DNA from 2 places in the Micromonospora sp. NPDC023956 genome. Region 2 is predicted to be linked to the other one. Evidence: riboswitches for the same ligand, from Rfam matches in the RefSeq annotation. Region 2 holds a riboswitch; the other holds the start of a gene.
The links. A riboswitch is a leader RNA that binds a small molecule or an ion and turns the genes downstream of it on or off. The one in region 2 is predicted to bind ZMP and ZTP.

Region 1 (4,227 bases), on a different contig from region 2:
GACCGCACCGCCAACGGCGTCCTGCTCCGCGCCGTCCAGGCCGCCACCGTCCTGCCGGTCTGCGCGCTCACCCTCGCCACCGGCGGCGACGACCTGCCCGTCCTCGCGCTCTGCCTGCTCGCCCTCGCCCACGCCGCCGCCGGTCACCCCGGCCGCGCCGGAATCGCCGTCGGCCTCGCCGGGGCGCTCAAGCTGTTCGCCTGGCCGATCGCCCTCGTCCTGCTCTTCTGGGCCGTCACCCGCCGCGCCGGGGGACGCTTCGCCGTCGGCGCGTTCGGTCTGCCCGCCGCCGCCCTCCTACCCGCCCTCCTCGTCGACCACGACGCCCTGGTCGAGAACGTCCTGCGCTTCCCGCTCGGCCAGGGCCTCGTCACCAGTCCCGCCCAGTCCCCGTTCCCCGGCCACCTGATCGCCACCGGCCTGCCCGCCGGCCGGGCCGTCGCCGCCGGCCTCCTGGTCGCGGCCGGACTGGCGATCGCCGTCCACCTGCTGCGCCACCCGCCCCGCACCGCCGCCGCCAGTGCCCTCGTCTGCGGGTACGGACTGCTCGCCGCGATCGCCCTGATGCCGACCACCCGCTTCGGGTACCTGCTCTACCCGCTGGCCCTCCTGGTCTGGGCCCCCGCCCTCCGACCCGCCGAACCCGAGAACCCCTCTTCGGTCGACTCTGCTGCGGGACCAGCCGACAGGGCGTAGACCTGAGGCATGACCACCTACCGCAACCGCGCCGAAGCCGGCGGAGCGATCGCCGACCGGATCGACGGGCTCGCCGGTCAGCCGGACGTCGTCGTCCTCGGGCTCGTCCGGGGCGGTGTCCCGGTCGCCCGGGTGGTCGCCGACCGGCTCGACGCGCCCCTCGACGTCCTGGTGGTCCGCAAACTCGGTATGCCCTGGGCACCCGAGGTGGCATTCGGCGCGCTCGGCCCCGCCGACGTGCGGGTCCTCAACGACGCGGTGGCCAGCCGGATCAGCCCCGACGAGGTCGCCGAGGTCGTCCGCCGCGAACAGGCCGAACTGGAGCGCCGCGAAGAGCTCTACCGGACCGGCCGTCCACCGCTGGACCTGACCGGCCGGACCGCCGTCCTCGTCGACGACGGCCTCGCCACCGGTGCCACCGCCCGCGCCGCCGTCCAGGTGGCCCGTCACCTCGGTGCCCGCCGCGTCGTGGTCGCCGTGCCGGTCGGCTCCCAGGAGGCGTGCGACATGCTCGCCGCCGAGGCCGACCAGGTCGTCTGCGTCCAGACACCCGCCGACTTCGGCGCGGTCAGCCGCTACTACGACGACTTCCACGAGGTCTCCGACCAGGAGGTCACCGCGGCGCTCGCCGCGTCGTCCTGACGTCGAACGGCTCCCTGACCAGCGGTGCCCCGCCGGCCGGACGGGGTGGACACCCGGCAGCGGCGACACCCGGCACAGCGCAGATGCCCCCGACACCGGGTACCGTCGAGAAATGCAGCTCACCTGTCCCAAGTGCCAAGGAGACATGCGCCAGTACGAGCGCAGCGGAGTCGTCGTCGACCAGTGCGGCGATTGCCGGGGAATCTTCCTCGATCGCGGCGAACTCGAGAAGTTGTTCGAGGCGGAGGCGAACTGGAACAAGCAGAACCCCGCCATCCCGGGCGCGCCGCCGCCCCCCGGCCAGGCACCGGGGCGCGGCCCCGGCCAGCCGGGCGGATACGCTCCCCCACCGCCCCCGCCGCCCGGTGCCGCGCCGCACCAGCCCGGGTACGGCGCCGTGCCGCCGCCCCCACCCCCGCCGGGCTACCCGGCCGCCCCCGCACCCGCCTACAGCGGCCACGGCCAGCAGCACTACGGCTACCACGGGCACTACCGCCGCAAGAAGCAGCACGGCTTCCTCGGCGACTTCTTCGGCTGATCCACGCGGCGCCCCTGCACCGACCCGCCCGGCACACCCCGGGTGGCCGGGTACGGTGAAGGCTGTCAGCGGCCGGCCCGACAGTTCTCCGGGCTGACCCGCCCCGTGGCCCTACGGCTGATCCGGGCCGGGGCGACCGGACCAGATCCACGGTCCGGTCGCCCCGGCCCGACTGGTTCCCGCCGCGCGAGACGGCAGGCTGCCGGCGGGGGCGGTCCCGGCCGGCGCGGCTGAGCCGGGACCGCCCCACCGGGCGAGTACACTGTGGAGCGGGCCGTTACTGGCGTTGAGGTGGAGCACCACCGGGGAGCGGCCCGACGACCGTCGATGCCGTACGCCTGGGCGACCCTCCACGAGGTTCAGGAGTGCCCCATGGCCCAGACGCCCCCGGCCCGACTGATGGACGGCCGTGACCTCGCCCGGCGCATCGTCGACACCAGTTCCGCCACCGCCGCCGACCTGCGGCGACGCACCGGCGTCGCCCCCTGCCTGGCCACCGTGCTGGTCGGCGAGGACCCGGCCTCCGTCACCTACGTACGGATGAAGCGCAACCGCTGCGAGCAGGCCGGCATCAGATCCCGCCACGTCGCCCTGCCCGCCTCGACCACCACCGACGACCTCGTCGAGGCGATCACCGCCCTGTCCCGGGACCCCGACGTGCACGGCATCCTGCTCCAGCACCCGGTCGGGGCGCACATCGACGAACGCGCCGCCTTCGAGGCCATCGCTCCCGAGAAGGACGTCGACGGCGTCACCATGCACTCCTTCGCCGCGATGGGGTTCGGGCTGCCCGGCTTCGTCTCCTGCACCCCCGGCGGCATCCTGCGCCTGCTCGACGAGTACCGGGTCGACCTGGCCGGCAAGCACGCGGTGGTGGTGGGGCGCAGCCCCATCCTGGGCAGACCGGCCGGGCTGCTCCTGCTCGGGCGGGACGCCACGGTCACCTACTGCCACTCCCGGACGACCGACCTCTCCGCCATCACCCGGGAGGCCGACGTCCTGGTCGCCGCCGTCGGCCGACCGCGCCTCCTCACCGGCGCGGACATCAAGCCCGGCGCGGTGGTGGTCGACGCCGGGTACAACCCGGGCAACGTCGGTGACGTCGACTTCGCGTCCGCCCGTGAGCGGGCCAGTCTGATCACCCCGGTTCCGGGTGGGGTCGGACCGATGACCATCGCGGTCCTGCTGGCGCAGACCGTGGAGGCGGCGACGCGTCAGCTCGACGCCGACTGACCCGGGATCGCGGGACGGGAACGGACCGTCAGACGATCGCCATGTCGACGAACCGCGACAGGTGGAGTTGCGCGGCCACGGTCACGGTGTCGGTCGGTCCATTCCGATGCTTGGCAACGATGAAATCCGCCTCCCCGGCCCGGGGCGACTCCTTGTCGTAGTAGTCGTCCCGGTGCAGCAGGATTACCACGTCTGCATCTTGCTCAATTGACCCAGACTCTCGCAAATCCGACAATTGAGGGCGCTTGTCGGTGCGCTGCTCGGGACCACGGTTCAGCTGGCTCACCGCGATGACCGGGCACTCGACCTCCTTCGCGAGCAGCTTGAGCCCTCGGGACAGGTCGGCGACCTCCTGCTGCCGGCTCTCCGTACGCTTCGGCGAGGTCATGAGCTGGAGATAGTCCACCACGATCATCTTCAGGTCGTGGCGCTGCTTGAGCCGCCGCGCCTTCGACCTGATCTCCATCAGGTTCATGCTCGGGGTGTCGTCGACGAAGAGCGGCGCCTCGCTGATCTCACCCATGCAGCGGGCCAGCTTGGTCCAGTCGTCGTCGGAGAGCTGCCCGCTCCGCAGTACGTGCAGTGGTACCCGCGCCTCCGCCGAGAGAAGTCGCATGACGATCTCGACCTTGCTCATCTCCAGCGAGAAGATGGCGGCGGCCTGGTTGGCCCGAATCGCCGCATTGCGCGCGAAGTCCATCGAGGCTGTGCTGTTGTGGGTCGGGATCATCGAACGCCCCGCCAGGTACAGGTGATCGTCGTTGTCCACGGACACGCACCGCACCGGCACGCTGGGGACCGGCCGGACGTCGACGATGTACCGCGAGCCGGTGCCGGCCGGTCCGGCTGCGACCGTACGCCGTTCCTTGTGCGCGATGCGCTTACGCTCCACGCGGAACACGTCGTCGTCGGTGGTGAACTCCACGACATGCGCCACCGACGGGTCCGGGTGCCGGCCCGTCACCTCGCTGGTGGTCGTGCTGCACCGGTAGCCGAGGCTGACGACCAGTTCACACGCGTCCTCCGCGAGCTGCCGCGAGGTGGCGTGGAACTGCACCGAGCCGGTGGGGGTCACCGTCCCGTCGGTGTCGAGCAGGCCGGCGAGGAGCTGGCGGCGC
Region 2 (4,227 bases):
CCGTCGGCTGCCAGGAGGCGATGTTCCTGGTGCTGCGGGCCCTGCGCGCCGATCCCCGGGACGTCCTGCTCGCGGTCGCGCCCACCTACGTCGGCCTCACCGGGGCGGCCCGGCTGCTGGACTTCCCGGTCCGGCCGGTCCGGGGCGGGCCGGACGGGGTCGACCTGGTCGACCTGCGGGCCCGCCTGGACCGGGCCCGCGCCGCCGGGGAGCGGCCCCGGGCCTGCTACGTGATGCCGGACTTTGCCAACCCGTCCGGGGTGAGCATCAGCCTCGCCGACCGCCGCCGGCTGCTCGACCTGGCGGAGGCGGAGGACCTGCTGCTGATCGAGGACAACCCGTACGGCCTGTTCCCGGCCGACGGCACGGCCCGGCTGCCCACCCTGAAGGCGCTCGACGAGCGGGGCCGGGTGGTCTACCTGGGCTCGTTCGCCAAGACCGTGCTGCCCGGCGCCCGGGTCGGCTACGTCCTGGCCGACCAGCGGGTCCGGGGCGCGGACGGGACCGTCGGGTTGCTCGCCGACCAGCTCGCCAAGATCAAGAGCATGGTCACCGTGAACACCTCCCCGATCGCCCAGGCGGTGGTCGGCGGCCGGCTGCTGGCGCACGGGTGCAGCCTGCTCCGGGCCAACGAGCGGGAACGCGCGGTCTACGCCGGCAACCTGCGGCACCTCGTCGCCGGCCTGGCCCGGCGGTTCCCGCCACCGTCGCCGGTGCGGTGGAACGTCCCGGCCGGCGGCTTCTTCGCGGTGCTGACCGTGCCGTTCCCGGTCGACGACGCGCTGCTGGCCCGGTCGGCCCAGGAGTACGGCGTGCTCTGGACGCCGATGGCGCACTTCTACGACGACACCGCGCCGGTCGACGCGCTGCGGCTGTCGATCAGCGCGGTCACCCGCGAGCAGATCGACCTGGGGTTGGACCGGCTGGCCGCGCTGGTCACCGACGAGATCCACCGGCGCGGCCCGGCGGTCACCTGAGGTGTCCGGCACGACACGCTCCGCCTCGCCACCACACGCTCCGCTGTGGACGGCGATAATGGAACCATGGTCGCCTGGGAGTACGCACTACTGGTCCGCCGCTACCAAGGGCAGGGGCGCAGTTTCGAGGTCACGTTCACCTGGTACGGCCCGGACGGCTCACGCCGGGACGTCACCCCGTACGGCGACACCGCCATCGCCCACCTGAACCGGGTGGGCCGGGAGGGGTGGGAGCTGGTCTCCGCGGCCGAGGACGTCAACAACGTGCAGGGCAGCACCGAAGTGCACCGTTACCACCTCAAACGGCCGGTGACGATCTGACCCCCGCCGGGGTGGCGCCGCGCCCGGCGCCACCCCGACGGCCGGGTCGTCAGCCCAGGTCGACGGTGGGGTAGAGCGGGTAACCGGCGACCAGGTCGCTGGCCTGCTTGGCGATCCGTTCGGAAACCGTCGGGTCGAGGATGTACTTCGCCTTCGACCCGGTGCCGTCGGCGTTCGCCCCCGGCCGGGTCTGGCTGAGCACGGTGTGGATCAGCTCGGCGGTCTCGTCCATCTGGTCGGTGCCGAGGCCCCGGGTGGTCAGCGCCGGGGTGCCGATCCGGATGCCGGAGGTGTACCAGGCCCCGTTCGGGTCCTGCGGGACGGCGTTACGGTTGGTCACGATGCCGGAGTCCAGCAGGGCCTGCTCGGCCTGCCGGCCGGTCAGCCCATAGCCGGTCACGTCGATGAGCACCAGGTGGTTGTCGGTGCCCCCGGTGACCAGGGTGGCCCCGCGCCGCAGCAGCCCCTCGGCGAGGGCCTGCGAGTTGGCGACGATGCGCTGCGCGTAGTCGGCGAAGTCCGGGCGGCGGGCCTCGGCCAGGGCGACCGCCTTGGCGGCCATCACGTGCGGCAGCGGGCCGCCGAGCACCATCGGGCAGCCCCGGTCCACCTGCTCGGCCAGCTCCGGGCCGCAGAGCACCATGCCGCCGCGTGGGCCGCGCAGCGACTTGTGCGTGGTGGTGGTGACGATGTGCGCGTGCGGCACCGGGTCGAAGTCGCCGGTGAAGACCTTGCCGGCGACCAGCCCGGCGAAGTGCGCCATGTCCACCATGAAGGTGGCGCCCACCTCGTCGGCGATCTCCCGCAGGATCCGGAAGTTGACCTTCCGGGGGTACGCGGAGTAACCGCCGACCAGGATCAGCGGCCGGAACTCCCGGGCCGCCTCGGCGACCTTGTCGTAGTCGACCAGGCCGGTGGCCGGGTCGGTGCCGTAGCTGCGCTGGTCGAACATCTTGCCGGAGATGTTCGGCCGGAACCCGTGGGTGAGGTGCCCGCCGGCGTCCAGCGACATGCCGAGCATCCGCTGGTCGCCCAGCTCGCGGCGGAGCGTGAACCAGTCGGCCTCGGTGAGGTCGTTGACGTGCCGGGCCTGTGCCTTCTTCAGGGCCGGGGCCTCGACCCGGTCGGCCAGCACCGCCCAGAAGGCGACCAGGTTGGCGTCGATGCCCGAGTGCGGCTGCACGTACGCGTGCGCCGCCCCGAACAGCTCCCGGGCGTGCTCGGCGGCGAGCGCCTCGACGGTGTCGACGTTCTGGCAGCCGGCGTAGAACCGCCGGCCCACGGTGCCCTCGGCGTACTTGTCGCTGAACCAGTTGCCCATCGCCAGCAGGGTGGCCGGGGAGGCGTAGTTCTCACTGGCGATCAGCTTCAGCGACTCCCGCTGGTCGGCCAGCTCGGCGCCGATCGCGTCGGCCACCCGGGGCTCGACGGCCCGGATCACCTCGAGGGCGCTGCGGAAAGCGGTGGACTCGGCGTTCGACGACGGCATGCGACCTCCAGTACGGTGCGGAAGGCCCAGGCGCTCGGCGTGCGTCCTCATGACGGGGCCGCTTCCCGATGGTGCTCCATCCCCACGCGCCAGTCACGGCCCACCGGCGATCCTACCGGGTCGCGCCGGGCGGTCCCCGTCCTGCCTCCGCCGAGGCTGGAGCGCGGCGCGAGCGCGCCGCCGCCGGGACGCGTGCGCGGGGCCGCTGGCCGGCAGAGGTGTCCGTAAGATCGTGGTCATGGTGGGGGAGGGCGGCGGCAGCCTGGTCGCGATCAGTGATCTGCACGTCGGATACGCGGACAACCGCCGGGTCGTCGACGAGCTGCGCCCGGAGTCGCCGGAGGACTGGCTCCTCGTCGCCGGCGACGTCGGCGAGACGGTGTCGCACATCGAACGGACGCTCGGTCAGCTGCGCGAGCGGTTCGCGAAGGTGATCTGGGTGCCCGGCAACCACGAGCTCTGGACCCCGGCCACCGATCCGGTGACGCTGCGGGGCGAGGAGCGGTACCGGCACGTCGTCGACCTGTGCCGGCGGCTCGACGTGGTCACCCCGGAGGACCCGTACGAGATCTGGCACGGCCCCGACGGGCCGGTCCGGATCGTGCCGCTCTTCCTCGGCTACGACTACACCTTCCTCCCCGACGGGATGGACCGGGAGGCGGCGCTGGCCGAGGCGCACCGCACCGGCATCGTCTGCACCGACGAGTACCTGCTCCACCCCGACCCGTACCCGAGCCGGCAGGAGTGGTGCGCCGCCCGGTTGACGCAGACCCGGGCCCGCCTCGACGCGCTCGACGAGCTGCCGACCGTGCTGGTCAACCACTACCCCCTGGTACGGGAGCCGACCCGGATCCTGCGGTTCCCGATCTTCGCCCAGTGGTGCGGCACGACCGCCACGGCCGACTGGCACCTGCGTTACCGGGCCGCCGTGGTCGTCTACGGCCACCTGCACATCCCGCGCACCACCGTGTACGACGGGGTGCGGTTCGAGGAGGTCTCCGTCGGCTACCCGCGCGAGTGGAAGCCCCGCCTGAACCCCCCTCGGCTGCGGCGGATCCTCCCCGCCCCGACCGGTGACCTACCGGAGTGGCCGGCGAGCCAGCCACTCCGGTAGTCGGGTCGGGGCGACCACGGGCCCGCTGGCCGGGCTCAGGCGGTCATCGCGTCGAGGGCCTTCTTCAGCGCCTTCGGCTCGGACGGGCTCCGCGGCGCGTCCGGGCGCAGCGCCAGCATCCGTTCACCGATCTCCTGCAACTGCTTGCGGCCGAGCGCCTCGCGCACCTTGGGGAACCACTCCTGCTCCTCCTCCTCGACGTGGTGCGTCACGTTCTCGATCAGCACGGTGGTCTTGGCGACGAAGCGCTCGTCCCCGGCGTCCATGGTGGCCAGTTCGGCGCAGAGGACGTCGGCGACGTGGTGCTCCTCGTACGACTCGAGGAT

Region 1: linked by a shared signal. The riboswitch ahead of AB0F58_RS05725 (bifunctional 5,10-methylenetetrahydrofolate dehydrogenase/5,10-methenyltetrahydrofolate cyclohydrolase) and the one ahead of AB0F58_RS21400 (glycine hydroxymethyltransferase) in region 2 are both predicted to bind ZMP and ZTP.

The regions. Positions count from the first base shown of each region.
Region 1 covers NZ_JBEZZN010000002.1:700,183-704,409, reverse strand. Annotated here, with positions in the region: gene AB0F58_RS05740 (glycosyltransferase 87 family protein) at 1-696, shown strand, start outside; gene AB0F58_RS05735 (phosphoribosyltransferase family protein) at 706-1,338, shown strand; gene AB0F58_RS05730 (zf-TFIIB domain-containing protein) at 1,451-1,876, shown strand; ZMP/ZTP riboswitch at 2,143-2,227, shown strand; gene AB0F58_RS05725 (bifunctional 5,10-methylenetetrahydrofolate dehydrogenase/5,10-methenyltetrahydrofolate cyclohydrolase) at 2,249-3,109, shown strand; gene dnaB (replicative DNA helicase) at 3,138-4,227, opposite strand, start outside.
Region 2 covers NZ_JBEZZN010000011.1:124,397-128,623, forward strand. Annotated here, with positions in the region: gene AB0F58_RS21390 (PLP-dependent aminotransferase family protein) at 1-977, shown strand, start outside; gene AB0F58_RS21395 (hypothetical protein) at 1,044-1,298, shown strand; gene AB0F58_RS21400 (glycine hydroxymethyltransferase) at 1,348-2,787, opposite strand; ZMP/ZTP riboswitch at 2,805-2,894, opposite strand; gene AB0F58_RS21405 (metallophosphoesterase) at 3,026-3,901, shown strand; gene AB0F58_RS21410 (hemerythrin domain-containing protein) at 3,937-4,227, opposite strand, start outside.